3 regions of the Desulfomarina sp. genome follow, and region 2 is predicted to be linked to each of the others. Evidence: riboswitches for the same ligand, from Rfam matches in the RefSeq annotation. Region 2 holds a riboswitch; each other region holds the start of a gene.

What was found. A riboswitch is a leader RNA that binds a small molecule or an ion and turns the genes downstream of it on or off. The one in region 2 is predicted to bind cobalamin.
Region 1: linked by a shared signal. The riboswitch ahead of ACXLDX_RS14040 (sirohydrochlorin cobaltochelatase) and the one ahead of trpD (anthranilate phosphoribosyltransferase) in region 2 are both predicted to bind cobalamin.
Region 3: linked by a shared signal. The riboswitch ahead of ACXLDX_RS13900 (hypothetical protein) and the one ahead of trpD (anthranilate phosphoribosyltransferase) in region 2 are both predicted to bind cobalamin.

What each region holds. Positions count from the first base shown of each region.
Region 1 covers NZ_JBPLBA010000254.1:2,601-6,859, forward strand. Annotated here, with positions in the region: gene ACXLDX_RS14030 (IS256 family transposase) at 1-621, opposite strand, end outside; gene ACXLDX_RS14035 (NAD(P)(+) transhydrogenase (Re/Si-specific) subunit beta) at 620-1,957, shown strand; cobalamin riboswitch at 2,023-2,207, shown strand; gene ACXLDX_RS14040 (sirohydrochlorin cobaltochelatase) at 2,329-3,312, shown strand; gene cobI (precorrin-2 C(20)-methyltransferase) at 3,383-4,108, opposite strand.
Region 2 covers NZ_JBPLBA010000161.1:6,436-10,694, reverse strand. Annotated here, with positions in the region: gene ACXLDX_RS09600 (carbon-nitrogen hydrolase family protein) at 103-894, opposite strand; cobalamin riboswitch at 959-1,190, shown strand; gene trpD (anthranilate phosphoribosyltransferase) at 1,365-2,483, shown strand; gene ACXLDX_RS09590 (hypothetical protein) at 2,486-2,695, shown strand; gene cobT (nicotinate-nucleotide--dimethylbenzimidazole phosphoribosyltransferase) at 2,699-4,259, shown strand, end outside.
Region 3 covers NZ_JBPLBA010000251.1:11,867-16,125, reverse strand. Annotated here, with positions in the region: gene ACXLDX_RS13910 (endonuclease/exonuclease/phosphatase family protein) at 1-636, opposite strand, end outside; gene hemC (hydroxymethylbilane synthase) at 802-1,731, shown strand; cobalamin riboswitch at 1,983-2,167, shown strand; gene ACXLDX_RS13900 (hypothetical protein) at 2,236-2,442, shown strand; gene ACXLDX_RS13895 (DMT family transporter) at 2,458-3,339, shown strand; gene ACXLDX_RS13890 (DUF533 domain-containing protein) at 3,465-4,094, opposite strand.

The DNA.
Region 1 (4,259 bases), on a different contig from region 2:
ACTGAGAACCAACTTCTGACCCGTCTCGTTCACTCCTATTGCTGCCAGTACGGGGGTCAGTTCAACTGACTGGCAATATCGCATCGGGAAATTGACACCATCGATGAAAATATATTTGATTTTTTCCTGAGAAAGGTCTCTACGTCTCCATTTTTCCACAGACTCGGACAATTCAGAATTCACATTACTGATCTCTGTTGGAGAAATGGATCTTCCAATAAGTCTGCGTGAAAGCATTGATAAACTGCGTGTACTGATACCAGCAAGAAACATCATGCTCATATCACGACTGATTTCTTTTTCGTACTGTTTGCTCCGAGGAAGAATTTGTGTGTTATATTTTCCAGCCCTGTCACGAGGAACCTTGACTTTTACTTCTCCTATTCCCTTAAGAGCAAATTTCCTTTTATATGAACCATTACGGTGGTTTGATTCTCCATCTTGACGCTCATATGGTTCTCTGCCAAGAAAATTACTCATCTCTGCTTTCATAATAGAAGACAAGTACTCACCTACGGTCTGCCGCAGATCAACACGGATCATCTCAAACAGTGATTCTGGTTGCTGTTGAATCTCGTTGAATATTTCTACAACTTCAGGTACGCTGATTTCCACTTTCATGGCGCTTCTCCTTTTAGGTTTGATCTTTTTGCGAATTTCAAAACCGTATTATAGGAAAAGCGCCTTTTTTCTGCCTCTTATAATTTCACACAATATATTTTACACTACCATTCTCATCGGTGGATCCATTGGCCTGGTTCTGGCCGGAAAAGTAAAGATGACTCAAATGCCGGAGCTGGTTGCAATCCTGCACAGCCTGGTCGGCTTAGCCGCAGTGCTTGTCGGATTTGCCAATTTCCTGGATCACGACCCTGCGCTTGTCGGGACGGACAGAACCATCCATGACATAGAAACCTACCTGGGCATATTTATTGGAGCCCTCACCTTTTCAGGATCAATAATCGCCTTCCTCAAGCTCAGTGGTAAAATCGGCGGCAAACCTCTGCTGCTCCCGGGCCGGCACTGGCTCAATCTTGCTCTGCTTGTCGGCGCCCTCACCTTATGTACCGGTTTTGTGAGACAATCCGCTGCGGGAGGTGGCACATCTTCACTTGTCATGATGACCATAATCGCTCTCGTTTTCGGCGTGCATATGGTTATGGCGATTGGTGGAGCCGATATGCCGGTGGTCGTTTCCATGCTGAACAGTTATTCGGGCTGGGCGGCAGCTGCAACCGGATTCATGCTGAATAATGACCTGTTGATCGTGGTCGGCGCCCTTGTAGGAAGCAGTGGTGCCATTCTCAGTTATATAATGTGCCGGGCAATGAATCGTAAGTTCATCTCCGTTATCGCCGGAGGTTTCGGGACATCGGGAGGCAAGGCTGCATCAGCACCGGAAGGAGAAGCCGGGAACATTATCCCTGTTGAAAGTGCAGAGGTGGCTGAGTTACTGCTTAATGCCGAAGAAGTAATGATTATTCCCGGCTACGGTATGGCGGTGGCCCAGGCTCAACATACCGTGCATGAAATAACCAGAAGACTGCGCGCTGAAAATATCAATGTCCGTTTCGGCATCCATCCGGTGGCCGGTCGTATGCCCGGCCATATGAACGTCCTCCTTGCTGAAGCGAAAGTTCCATATGACATCGTTTTTGAACTTGATGAAATCAATGATGACTTCCCGGATATTGATGTTTCCGTGGTCATTGGTGCCAATGACATAGTAAATCCGGCAGCCCAGGAAGTACCTGACAGCCCCATCGCAGGAATGCCGGTACTCGAATGCTGGAAGAGTAAAACCACCATCGTTTTGAAACGATCCATGGCAACAGGCTATGCAGGGGTATCAAACCCTCTCTTTTACAAGGAAAACACGCGGATGCTCTTCGGCGACGCCAGGGAAAGTCTGGACAGTGTGCTGAAAAATCTCAACCAGGAGAATGTTCGGGAATAGGCCTCTTTTCACAGTTCTTTCTCCCCAAGTATCAGACACCCTTGACTTGCCGTTCTGTTTTGAGTACAGTTACACCGTTTTCAGGTATCCGTAAATACGGATGAAAAGGGAACCCGGTTAAATTCCGGGACGGGCCCGCCGCTGTAACCGGGGACGAATTCCGCATGATGTCACTGTCTGATTCAGATGGGAAGGCGCGGAAGGAGAAAGATCCGGAAGTCAGAAGACCTGCCTGAGACATGTCTGCGTTCCAGGCAGGGAAACAGACAACGGCACATCTGGGATAAAGAAGGGACATCCCGGATCAATTTTAATAATTGGTCCGGGATTTTTTCGTTTATCTCAGGGCCGCTTGAAAGGGAGATTTTTTCATGAAGCTGAAAACCGTTTTTCTCACGGCTGCTGTTGTAAGCATATTTGCCGTACAAACCGTATCCGCAGGGGAACATAAAGTGGAGCATAAAAATGGTGTTGTTCTGGCCATGTTCGGCACCACGGTTGAACCGGCCCTGCAGGGGCTGCTGAACATCAGGGAAAAAATGGCCAAAGCGTACCCGGACACTCCTGTACGTTTTGCCTTCACATCCAATATCATCCGCCGCATCTGGCAGAAACGGGCCAAAGACCCGGCCTACATTAAAGCACATCCGGAAATACCCGCAGAAATCCTGCACGTCCAGGGACCACTGGCAACTATTGCCAATTTTCAGGATGACGGCTATGACACTATAATTGTCCAACCCACCCATATCGCTCCGGCGGAGGAATTCCTCGATCTCAGCAGTTATGTCAAGGCAATTGGCTCCATTGACACCATCAAGAAAAAATTCAAACCGTTCAACAAACTTGTCATCGGCCGGCCCATGCTCGGTACTTTCGGTGTTACACACCCCTATGATGAGGATATCAAGAGAGCGGTCAAGGCCATGAAGGAAGATGTGGATCGCGCCAGAGCTAAAAAAGCCGCACTGGTTTACATGGGACACGGTAACGACTTCTTCCCCTCGGGCGGTTCATATCTCCAGTTTGCCCACGAAATGAACCAGGCGTATCCCGATGTACTCACCATAGTGGGTACTGTTGAAGGATATCCAGGTGTTACGGAAGTTATAAATAAGTTAAAACACGCGGGCGTTAAAAACGTTTATATCCGGGCTTTCATGATCGTCGCGGGCGACCATGCCCGTAACGATATGGCAGGGCCCGAGGAAGATTCCTGGAAATCTCTTATGGAAAAAGAAGGCATCACCGTACACCCCTACCTGCACGGAATGGGAGAAAATGACAAAATTGCCGAGATTTACGTGCGGCACGCAGCGGACGCGGCCAAAGACGCGGGAATTGAGTTGAAATAGTGATGCGTTGAGATCTTGTGCGGACGCCCCGGTGCCCGCACAAAAATGAGGATGAGAACAGTTTCAGGATTCAGGTTTTACGCACAATTATCGTTGAGAAATAGTGTATCTCTCTGCCGACAGCCTGGCTGATATCACTCCATATTTTCTGATCGCCGAGGCTGCACCTTTCAACCAGCACCGCCTTATGGAGGAGGTCGAGCCTGTCCAGCAGTCCCGCAAGTCTCGCCATGACCTTGTGAACCTTCATAAAAACAATGGTATCACTGGCTTCAAGTATTTTTTCAATCTCGCAGTCTTCAAAGGTGGCAGGAATGACAACAAGTTTTTCATCACCGAGACAGAGGGGCGTCGCAGTGACCGCCGATGACGCGCCAATGGCGGAAACACCCGGAACGATTTTTACGCTGAAAGGATGACCGAGTTTCTCCAAGGTCTCGCAGACATAAAAGCCCGTACTGTAAATAGCAGGATCACCCAGGGTGGGAAAAGCCACATCCTTCCCCGATTGAAGGTAAGCGAGGATGGTTTCGGCGGCTTCCCGCCAGGCATTGTCCACCTCAGTCTCCGGTCTTTTCCCCCTGTGCACCTGTTTCATGGGGAAATGATGGGACAGAATTGTTTTCCCGGTGGACTCCACCTCTCCTGCGGCTATACTGAGAGCCATACTCCCGCCATGCTTATAGGCTGACGGTACAAACCAGATGTCACATTTTTCCAGAGTCCGCACCGCTTTCAGCGTCATCAATTCAGGATCACCGGGACCAACGCCGATCAGATAAAATGTACCCTGCATTATCACCTGCCATAGTTATGAAATATGTAATGAAAGTTCGGAGATCAACAGCAGCACCGGAAGTGAAAATTACTTATTTGATCCACCCGGATAAAAAAAATCCCCGAACCAATGAAATTGATCCGGGGATTCCCTGTTTTCCTCGTATCGC
Region 2 (4,259 bases):
TAATTTATCTTTCATATATTCAACATGTTATAATATATCCACCATTCTCTCCAGAAAAACTTTTCGACAATCTACCGACCGCTCGACAATATTGTCGAGTCTTCAGCCGAAAAACAAACCACGGCGGATATGTTTGAGAGCCGGCAACCGTGCGCGAATATCCTCCAGACGTTCCTTGTCAATATTAACTGACACCAGGGCTTCAGTTTCTCCCGCCCCTGCCAGCATAACACCGAAGGGATCAAAAACAGTGCTTCGCCCGCAGAAAGGGGCTGAGCATTGGTTTACACCTGCAAGATAGAGTGTATTCTCAATGGCCCGTGACCTGAGAAGAGTCAGCCAGTGATCTTCCTTAAGAACCCCGCCATACCAGGCGGCGGGTACGACCACCGCTTCAGCCCCCTGGAGAGCCAGATGCCTGAAAAGTTCCGGGAAGCGCAGATCGTAACAGATCGCCAGACCGAATCGGATACCGTCACAGGTAAAGAGTGGAGGCGGCAGGGAACCGGCCACCATCTGTTCCGACTCGTTCACATTCAGCGCATCAAAGAGATGAATTTTCCGGTATTCCGCCCGCAGGCCACCATCCCGACCAAGAACAACGACACTGTTGGCTGCCCGCTTTTTTTCATCCTCAATCTTTTGCCAGACTCCACAGACAATGGCTATGTCATACTGTTCTGCCAGCTCGGCCAGGCCACTGACGAACGGACCGTCTGAGGGTTCGGCTATTTCAGCAGCCGACATGCCCTTTTCGAGACGGGCCATAAATGTCTCGGGAAAAGCGATGAGAGAACTCCCCTCATTCGCTGCCAGATGAACAGCATCCGATGCCGTTGCCAGGTTTTCCCAGGGGTTTATCGAAACCTCTGTCTGAACAAGAGTAATTTTCATTCCGCACCTCCCGGCAGTATTGGTCAGCTGACATTGTTTCCATATTGATTTCCTGGAGAAAGAGAGGTATAAGACCGGTGCAGGTGTCGAAAATAAGAGGAAAGACGGTGTGAATCCGTCACAAGCCAGTCCTTGCTGTATTCGAAGTCTGCGCCGACTGATATCAATTCTGCAGTTCTTTTAATGATACCATATCCTGATTTCCAGGATAAGTCACTGGAGAGTGTTCTCCGGGAAGGCGGTCGGCCGCAGGTAAATTCGTCAGTCAGAAAGCCTGCCTGCACCCGTGGAGGCGGTTTCGCTCCACGTTCAGAGTTAACCACTGGAGTTCTCTGTATTCGGAAAAGTTTTTCGTATTATCCATATGACAGGATAATACCCACCGCCGGATACGGAGCCCTGATTCCCGCTTTTTTTCAGTATTTCTCCGTATTCCGCATCATTCATTTTCTGCAGGAGTGATATATATTATGGGGTTCAACACTGAAAAAAACAAGATACTGGGGGAATTGATAACCCGTCTTATTGCCAAAACAGACCTGACCAGGGATGAATCTTTCTCCGCCTTTCAGATGATTCTGAACAACGAAGTATCGGAAATGCAGCAGGGCGCCTTTCTCGCCGCCCTCACCGCCAAAGGGGAAAATGCAGCCGAAGTTGCCGGTGGCTGGCAGGCGGTTTATGACCTCGATACTGAAAAGGTCATTCTGGACGACCTGGAAGTCGTGGATAACTGCGGAACCGGCATGGACAGCTTCAAAACATTTAATATCAGTACCGCCGCGGCCCTGGTGGGCAGTGCAGGAGGAATACATATTGCCCGCCATGGTGCCCGTGCCATCACCTCGGCCCGCGGAACAGTGGATATGGCCGAGAGCCTTGGTGTCGATATGGAATGCGATGTCAACACGGTGGCCAACAGTATCAGGGAGTGTGGTATCGGCCTTTTCAACGGCATGAGCCCCAGGGTTCATCCCATGGCACTCGGCCGTATTCTCTCGCAAATCTGTTTCGGTTCCCCCCTCAACATTGCCGCTTCCCTGGCCAACCCGGCCCTGCCCGGAATCGCTGTCCGGGGTGTCTACTCTCCCGTTCTTCTCAGACCGGTTGCCGAGGTCATGGACGCCATCGGTTACAGGAATGGTATTATTGTCTACGGAGCTATCACGGGCAGCGACAGGGGGATGGACGAAGCATCTGTCTGCGGATCAACCAGGGGAATCCACCTCTTTCAGGGCAATTTTGAGGAACTGACTTTTTCTCCCGAAGATTTAGGCCTGCGGACCCATAATCCTGAAAGCATTGCGGCAGACAGCAACCACCACGACGCCTCCCTCAATATGATCCGTCTGCTTGCCGGACAGGGTGATGATGCCCGTAATGACGCTGTCATTTTAAACAGCGGTCTGCTTTTTTATGTCAGGGAAATGGTGCCGTCAATCAGAGAAGGAGTTGACAGGGCCAGGGAAATTCTTCTCTCGGGTCGAGGGCTTACGCAACTGGAAAAATGGGTTGAAATACAGAATGAAGATCCGGCTGCGGGGCTGGCAAAACTTGCCGGTCTGAAAGCCGAAGCGGGAGTCAACTGATCATGGAACTTCTGGTTATAAAAGAGGGGGAAAGCTATTTTCGTTTTCAGGATGGCACTGCCAGACCCTGCGCCATGGCAAAGGCTTCCGTTTTTCCGCTGGAACAGGTTGAAAAAGTAAAAAAACTTGTGGAAAAACTCAAGCGCGAAGGAAAAACAGAAGCCATCATAGTGCAGCTGACAATCAGCGAGAAAATATATCAGGAGGATTGATCCATGCAACTTTCACTGAGAGGCCGCCGCAACCTGGAATTCTCCTCATCCGCCCCGTTTCTGCATGAAAAGGACAACCATGTAATTCTTGAAGTTGCCTGCTGCGCAGTCTGTCGCACCGATGCCAGGATGTGGAACCAGGGCCATCGCGACCTGACACTGCCCAGGGTACCGGGCCATGAAATTGCGGGTTTCGACAACTCGGGCAGGCTGTATACCGTCTGGCCCGGTCAGGCCTGTGGAAAGTGCCGATACTGTCTGGCGGGAAGGGAAAATCTCTGTGAGGAAATGCGGATCATCGGCTTTCACTCCGATGGCGGTTTTGCCAGTTTTGTCTCCGTCCCCCGGGACAGCCTGATTGCGGTCACGGAAAAAATCGATCCCCGCCTCCTGACCTTTGCCGAACCCGTTGCCTGCGTCATTAACGGCTTATCAAAATTTCCCGTGCAACAGAATTCACGGGTAATCATTTACGGGGGCGGCGTGGTGGGCATGCTCGCGGCGCTTCTCTGCCGTGAACAAAACTGCCGGGTAACAGTCGTGGAACGGAGTCAGAAAAAAATCGCCCGACTCGATGCATTTGCAAAGAAAAACAACCTGGATCTCTGTAAGGATACGGTTGCTTCTGATTTTGATCTGGCCCTGAACTGCTGCGATTCCCATATCGCCTTTTCTCTCTGCATCACCAAACTGCGCAAGGGTGGACGCCTTGTTTATTTCAGTGGTCTGGAAAAAAATGAAGAGATAGAAACAAACCTGCTCAACCTCATCCACTATAAAGAACTGGAAATTCACGGAGCCTATGGCCCGGGAAGAAAACATATGAAAGAGGCGGTATTATTCTGCCACCGTCGACAGGATGACCTGGGAATGCTGGTTGAAAAATGCATCGGCCCGGAAGAGGTCGAAGGGGTACTGGAACATATCCTCTCCGGCGAAGCCCTGAAATACATTATCGACTGGTCTGGAAAAACGCTTGCGTCAGCAACCTATCCAGAGGAAAAAACACCTTTGGAAAAGAAAAAACTCCGGCCAACCCCACCAAAGCTCATATATCTCTCTCCCTTCCTTCAGGATCTCACCGAATCCATACAACCCGTCACTGCCGCAGTCCGGGATATGGCACAGAAAAAAGTCGACCTGAAAACAAAACCCCTGGGTGCGCTTGGCACAATTGAAAAACTGGCGGTTCAGCTTGCGGCAATCCAGGACAATTTAAACCCTGAGATCAACGATAAAAAAATGTTTGTCTTTGCCGGAGACCATGGTGTAGTCGAGGAGGGTGTTTCTGCTTTTCCCGCCAGGGTGACGGTACAGATGGTGGAAAATTTTCTGAAGGAGGGAGCTGCCGTCAACGCTTTCTGTCGCCAGTACAGCATAGAGTTGTCAATCGTGGACATGGGTGTAAAGAGTGATTTTGCCGACCACCCCATGCTGATCCGAGAAAAAATAGCATATGGAACTGATAACTTTGCCATCCAACCCGCCATGGGCAGGGGCAGGGCAATAAAAACCATAGAGCAGGGTGCCCGGATTTTCATCACGGAAAATAACTCCCGTTCCT
Region 3 (4,259 bases), on a different contig from region 2:
AAAATCAATCTGCCGCTGCGGGGCGTGGCTGGGGTGTGAAGGTGCATTGGTCACATTGGCATTTTTCAGGCCGGTTGCGGCCAGAAAAAGACTGAGTTCTCCACTGCCCCAGAATGTATTGAAATCACCGGCAATGATTAGTTCCTTGTCGGTTTTCAGGGTCAGGTTATGCAGGTATTCCAATTGGTTCTGTCTGTGTCTGTATTTTAGAGAGAGGTGGACGATGAAGATGGCGATTTCCTGTAAATCCGTCTGAATGACCAGTCGTTTTACCCCCTGTTCAAAGTAATGAAAGGTATGACTGACAATACCCTGCCGGGTGAGCAGGGCGTTTGACTGCCGGTTGAGCAGAGGAACAATCTGGGCGATGGAATCCCCGGGATATTTATTTTCCACGACGTAATCGAATCCAAGTTTTCTGGCAATGGTTCCGGCCTGGCAGAACTTTCCTGACCTGTAAGAGCCGGAATCCACCTCCACCAGAGCGACAATATCAGGATTGACTGATGAGATAAAATTGATTATCCGTTGGAGATTGACATCCGTTTTTTTAAAGAAACCGGAAAATGGCAGGGGCAGATGATACCCGTTTTTATGCCCCGTTGCGTAACGTATATTATAGAGAAGTAATCGCATATTGATATGATACTGATTTCAATTGCAGTAAGCAAATTGAGTGAGTAATTTGCCCCGGATTTTTTGTAACATTTCCTGCCCGGCTGAGCTTTTACGGGTAATCAGAATATGACCTGGATCCTGCAATTGCGGGATTCAGGTGTGAATTTAATCAGGACCTGACTTATGATAATCATTGGCTCGAGAAAAAGTAAGCTTGCCATGTGGCAGACGCTGACGGTGGCAGATGCGCTGAATGAAAACGGCATGGAGACGCGGATAAACAGTATGGAAACACGGGGAGACAGGATTCTCGATGTTTCTATTGCCAAAATTGGCAGTAAGGGGGTTTTTACTGAAGAGCTGGAAGAACAGCTCGCATCGGGAACAACTGATATTGCCGTGCACAGTGCCAAGGACATGCAGTCCAGTCTGCCGGAGGGATTTGCCCTGATAGCCTTTATGGAGAGGGAAAAGGTCAATGATGTTCTGGTGAGCAGGAACAGAACAATTGACCTTGAGGATCCTTCACGGCCGGTTCGAATCGGGACTTCCTCGGTGAGGAGAAAGGCCCTGCTTCGTCACTATTATCCCCATGTGGAGACTGTGGAGATGCGGGGAAATCTCCAGACCAGGATTGCCAAAATGGACAATGGTGACTGTGATGCCCTGATGCTGGCCTATGCCGGAGTGAAACGCATGAAATATGACGGGCTGATTGTTATGGAATTTGATGAAATGAAATTTATACCTCCCGTCGGTCAGGGGTGCATTGCCATCGAGGCGGCAACTTCCCTGGATTCTGTAAAACTGAGTCGGATTCGTGACTGCCTCAATGACGTTGACAGTGAGGTGTGTCTCCTGGCAGAGCGCGCTTTCCTGAAAAAACTTGAAGGCGGCTGTTCCATACCGGCCTTTGGCCTGGCCGTCCTGGAGGGTAATGAGATTATTCTTCATGCAGGTCTTGCCAGTCTCGACGGGCAGCATATTATCCGTCGAAAGGAGAAGGGAGCCAGGAAAGATGCTGAAAAAATAGGAAAAAGAGCTGGAGAGTATATCCTGGAAAACGGGGGGCGGGAGATGCTGTCTGAGATCCGAAGACAGCAGAAAGACTGAAATCTAAATGTATTTTTCTCACAGAGTTGCTCCTCCTGTGACCAAATGCGATAATTCTTTTATGGTAATTACTCACAGGTACCTCAGCTTTTCACGGTCTCTTTTGTCCGCATAGTAGGCCATAGCGAACAAAAGAGCCTGCAAAAATCTGCGGCACCTGTGAGCAATTACAGTTCAGAGATAATAAAATCACATAATTGCTACCCCTGTGAGTAGTTACCTTTTCTGTTGACTATAAAAAAAGAAAACGATAATCTGAATTGAATCAGGGTGTCGCTGATGTTTGCGACCAAAAGGGAACCCGGTGTAAATCCGGGACGGGCCCGCCGCTGTAACCGGGGACGAAAATCGCACAGGCCACTGAATCTTTTTCGGGAAGGCGCGATGAGTAGGAAGAGCCGGAAGTCAGAATACCTGCCCTGATCATATTACAAGTGCCCCGGGTTTGGGAATACTTGTTGTCGTCTTGTATCTGTGGTGAAATCAGGGCCCCCGGATCAGAAAATGGTTCGGGGATTTTTGTTTCCCGGACATTGTCCAAGAAACACAACTCTGGAGGAAATCATGGATAAGAAAGAATGGGCATATGCAAAACAGGCTGCCCTATCGGCAAAAGACTGGGATGTTTTTCAGGCGATTATCAGAAATTGCAGAAAACTGCTGCATCCACCCATTCGACAGGTTGTCTTCGTGGGGGGAAAAAGAGGGTAAGGAGCCCATGGTCGTGTGACAAAATCCCGATTGCAGGAACTGCTTCCGGTACTGGCTCTGTTGCTGGCCATGGTGCTTTGGGCCAGTTCCTTTATTGCTCTGAAGATTGCCTTTGTGGAGTATGATCCTGTAGTTGTGATTTTCGGGCGAATGCTGGTGGCAACACTCTGTTTTCTCCTGGTGGGCAGGCGTCTTGCCCGATCGCTGGATTATCGTGCCGGAGATTACAGGCTTATACTCTTCATGGCATTTTGCGAGCCGTGTCTCTATTTTATTTTTGAAGCAAAGGCTGTTGAGAATACCACAGCTTCCCAGGCAGGCATGATTACAGCCATGCTTCCTGTTCTGGTGATGGTGGCAGCATCAGTCGTCCTGAAGGAAAAAATAAGCTGGAAAGGATGGATTGGAGCGCTGGTTGCCGTGACAGGGGTCTGCTGGTTGACCCTGGAATCGTCTCCCTCCTCTGATGCACCCAATCCTGTCCTGGGGAACTTTCTGGAGTTTATGGCCATGGTCTGTGCCACCGGCTATACCATTGCCCTGAAACGTCTGACCAGACGTTACTCTCCTTTTCTGCTCACCGCCGTCCAGGCACTTGTCGGCAGTTTCTTTTATTTCCCGCTGCTTTTTCTCCCCGGCACAGTCATGCCTGGTGCCTTTCACCTGTCTTCGGCCCTGGCCATAGTTTACCTGGGAGCGGTCATCACTCTCGGGGCTTACGGCCTCTATAACTATGCCGTAGCATATGTACCCGCCAGCAGAGCCACGTTGTATGTCAATCTCATTCCAGTGTTTACGGTCATACTGAGCTGGATGATTCTCGGAGAAACTTTTTCATTGATTCAATGCGCTGCGGCCATGGTCATAATCGGCGGGGTTTATATCAGCCAGAGGTGACATAAGTCCTCACAGGGATGACAACTATATGATTGTATTATTTTTGCGAGTAGTGGTGAATGACAGTAACCGGCCGGCCGGGAGATTTATAGCCAGTCGATCTACCGGCGAGGCGGCCTGACTATTTATTCCGCCTCAGTCTCTATACCTTTTCTGGTTGCTTCGTCAAGGGCCAGGGCTTCTGCGAACCTGTCAAACCATCGTCTCTCTTCCGGAGTGTCTATGGGTACAGATCGTACTGCCAGGGTATACATTGCTTTGCAGACGGCAGGGTCTGTAATGTTTTCCGTCAGTTCATCAATGGATTTCGGGTTGTGTATTTGTTCCAGCAGAAACTCATTTTCCTTCCCACTCAATTCCGCCTTGCCAAATTGGTCAAGAATTGCCTTCTTTTCATCTTCATCCACATAACCGTCGGCGTAAGCTGCACTGATTATTACCTGGATCATCCTTATTGCCAGTTCATTATTACCAATACCTGCATTTGTTTCCGCAGGAGGAACCGGTGGAGGTGGCGGGCCGGAACCGGGAGGGGGAGGTGGTGTTCCCGGGGAACTTCCAGGTGGGGGTGGAGGGGGAGGAGACTCCTGCTTTCTGTTCTGATCTTTAAAGATTTCAAAAGCGCCGACACCGAGGCCGATTGCGGTCATCAGCCCTCCGCTGGAGGCAATATTTCCCAGCATGGATCCTTTGCCACTGCTGGAACCTATGACTTCCTGCACGAGTTTTCCAAGAAGTTTTTCTGCGTTAAACATGACTGTTTTTTCCCAGGTGTTAGATAGTGCCTGTCCATAGTTAATCTTTTTGCCCGATATCTGCGTTGGCCGAAAAATTTTATCCTCGGAGGTAAGCGTAGACTCCGATATCAATAATATGCCTGCGGTAAAATTTCCCGTGCGCTTTGATCTCGAACAAAAATC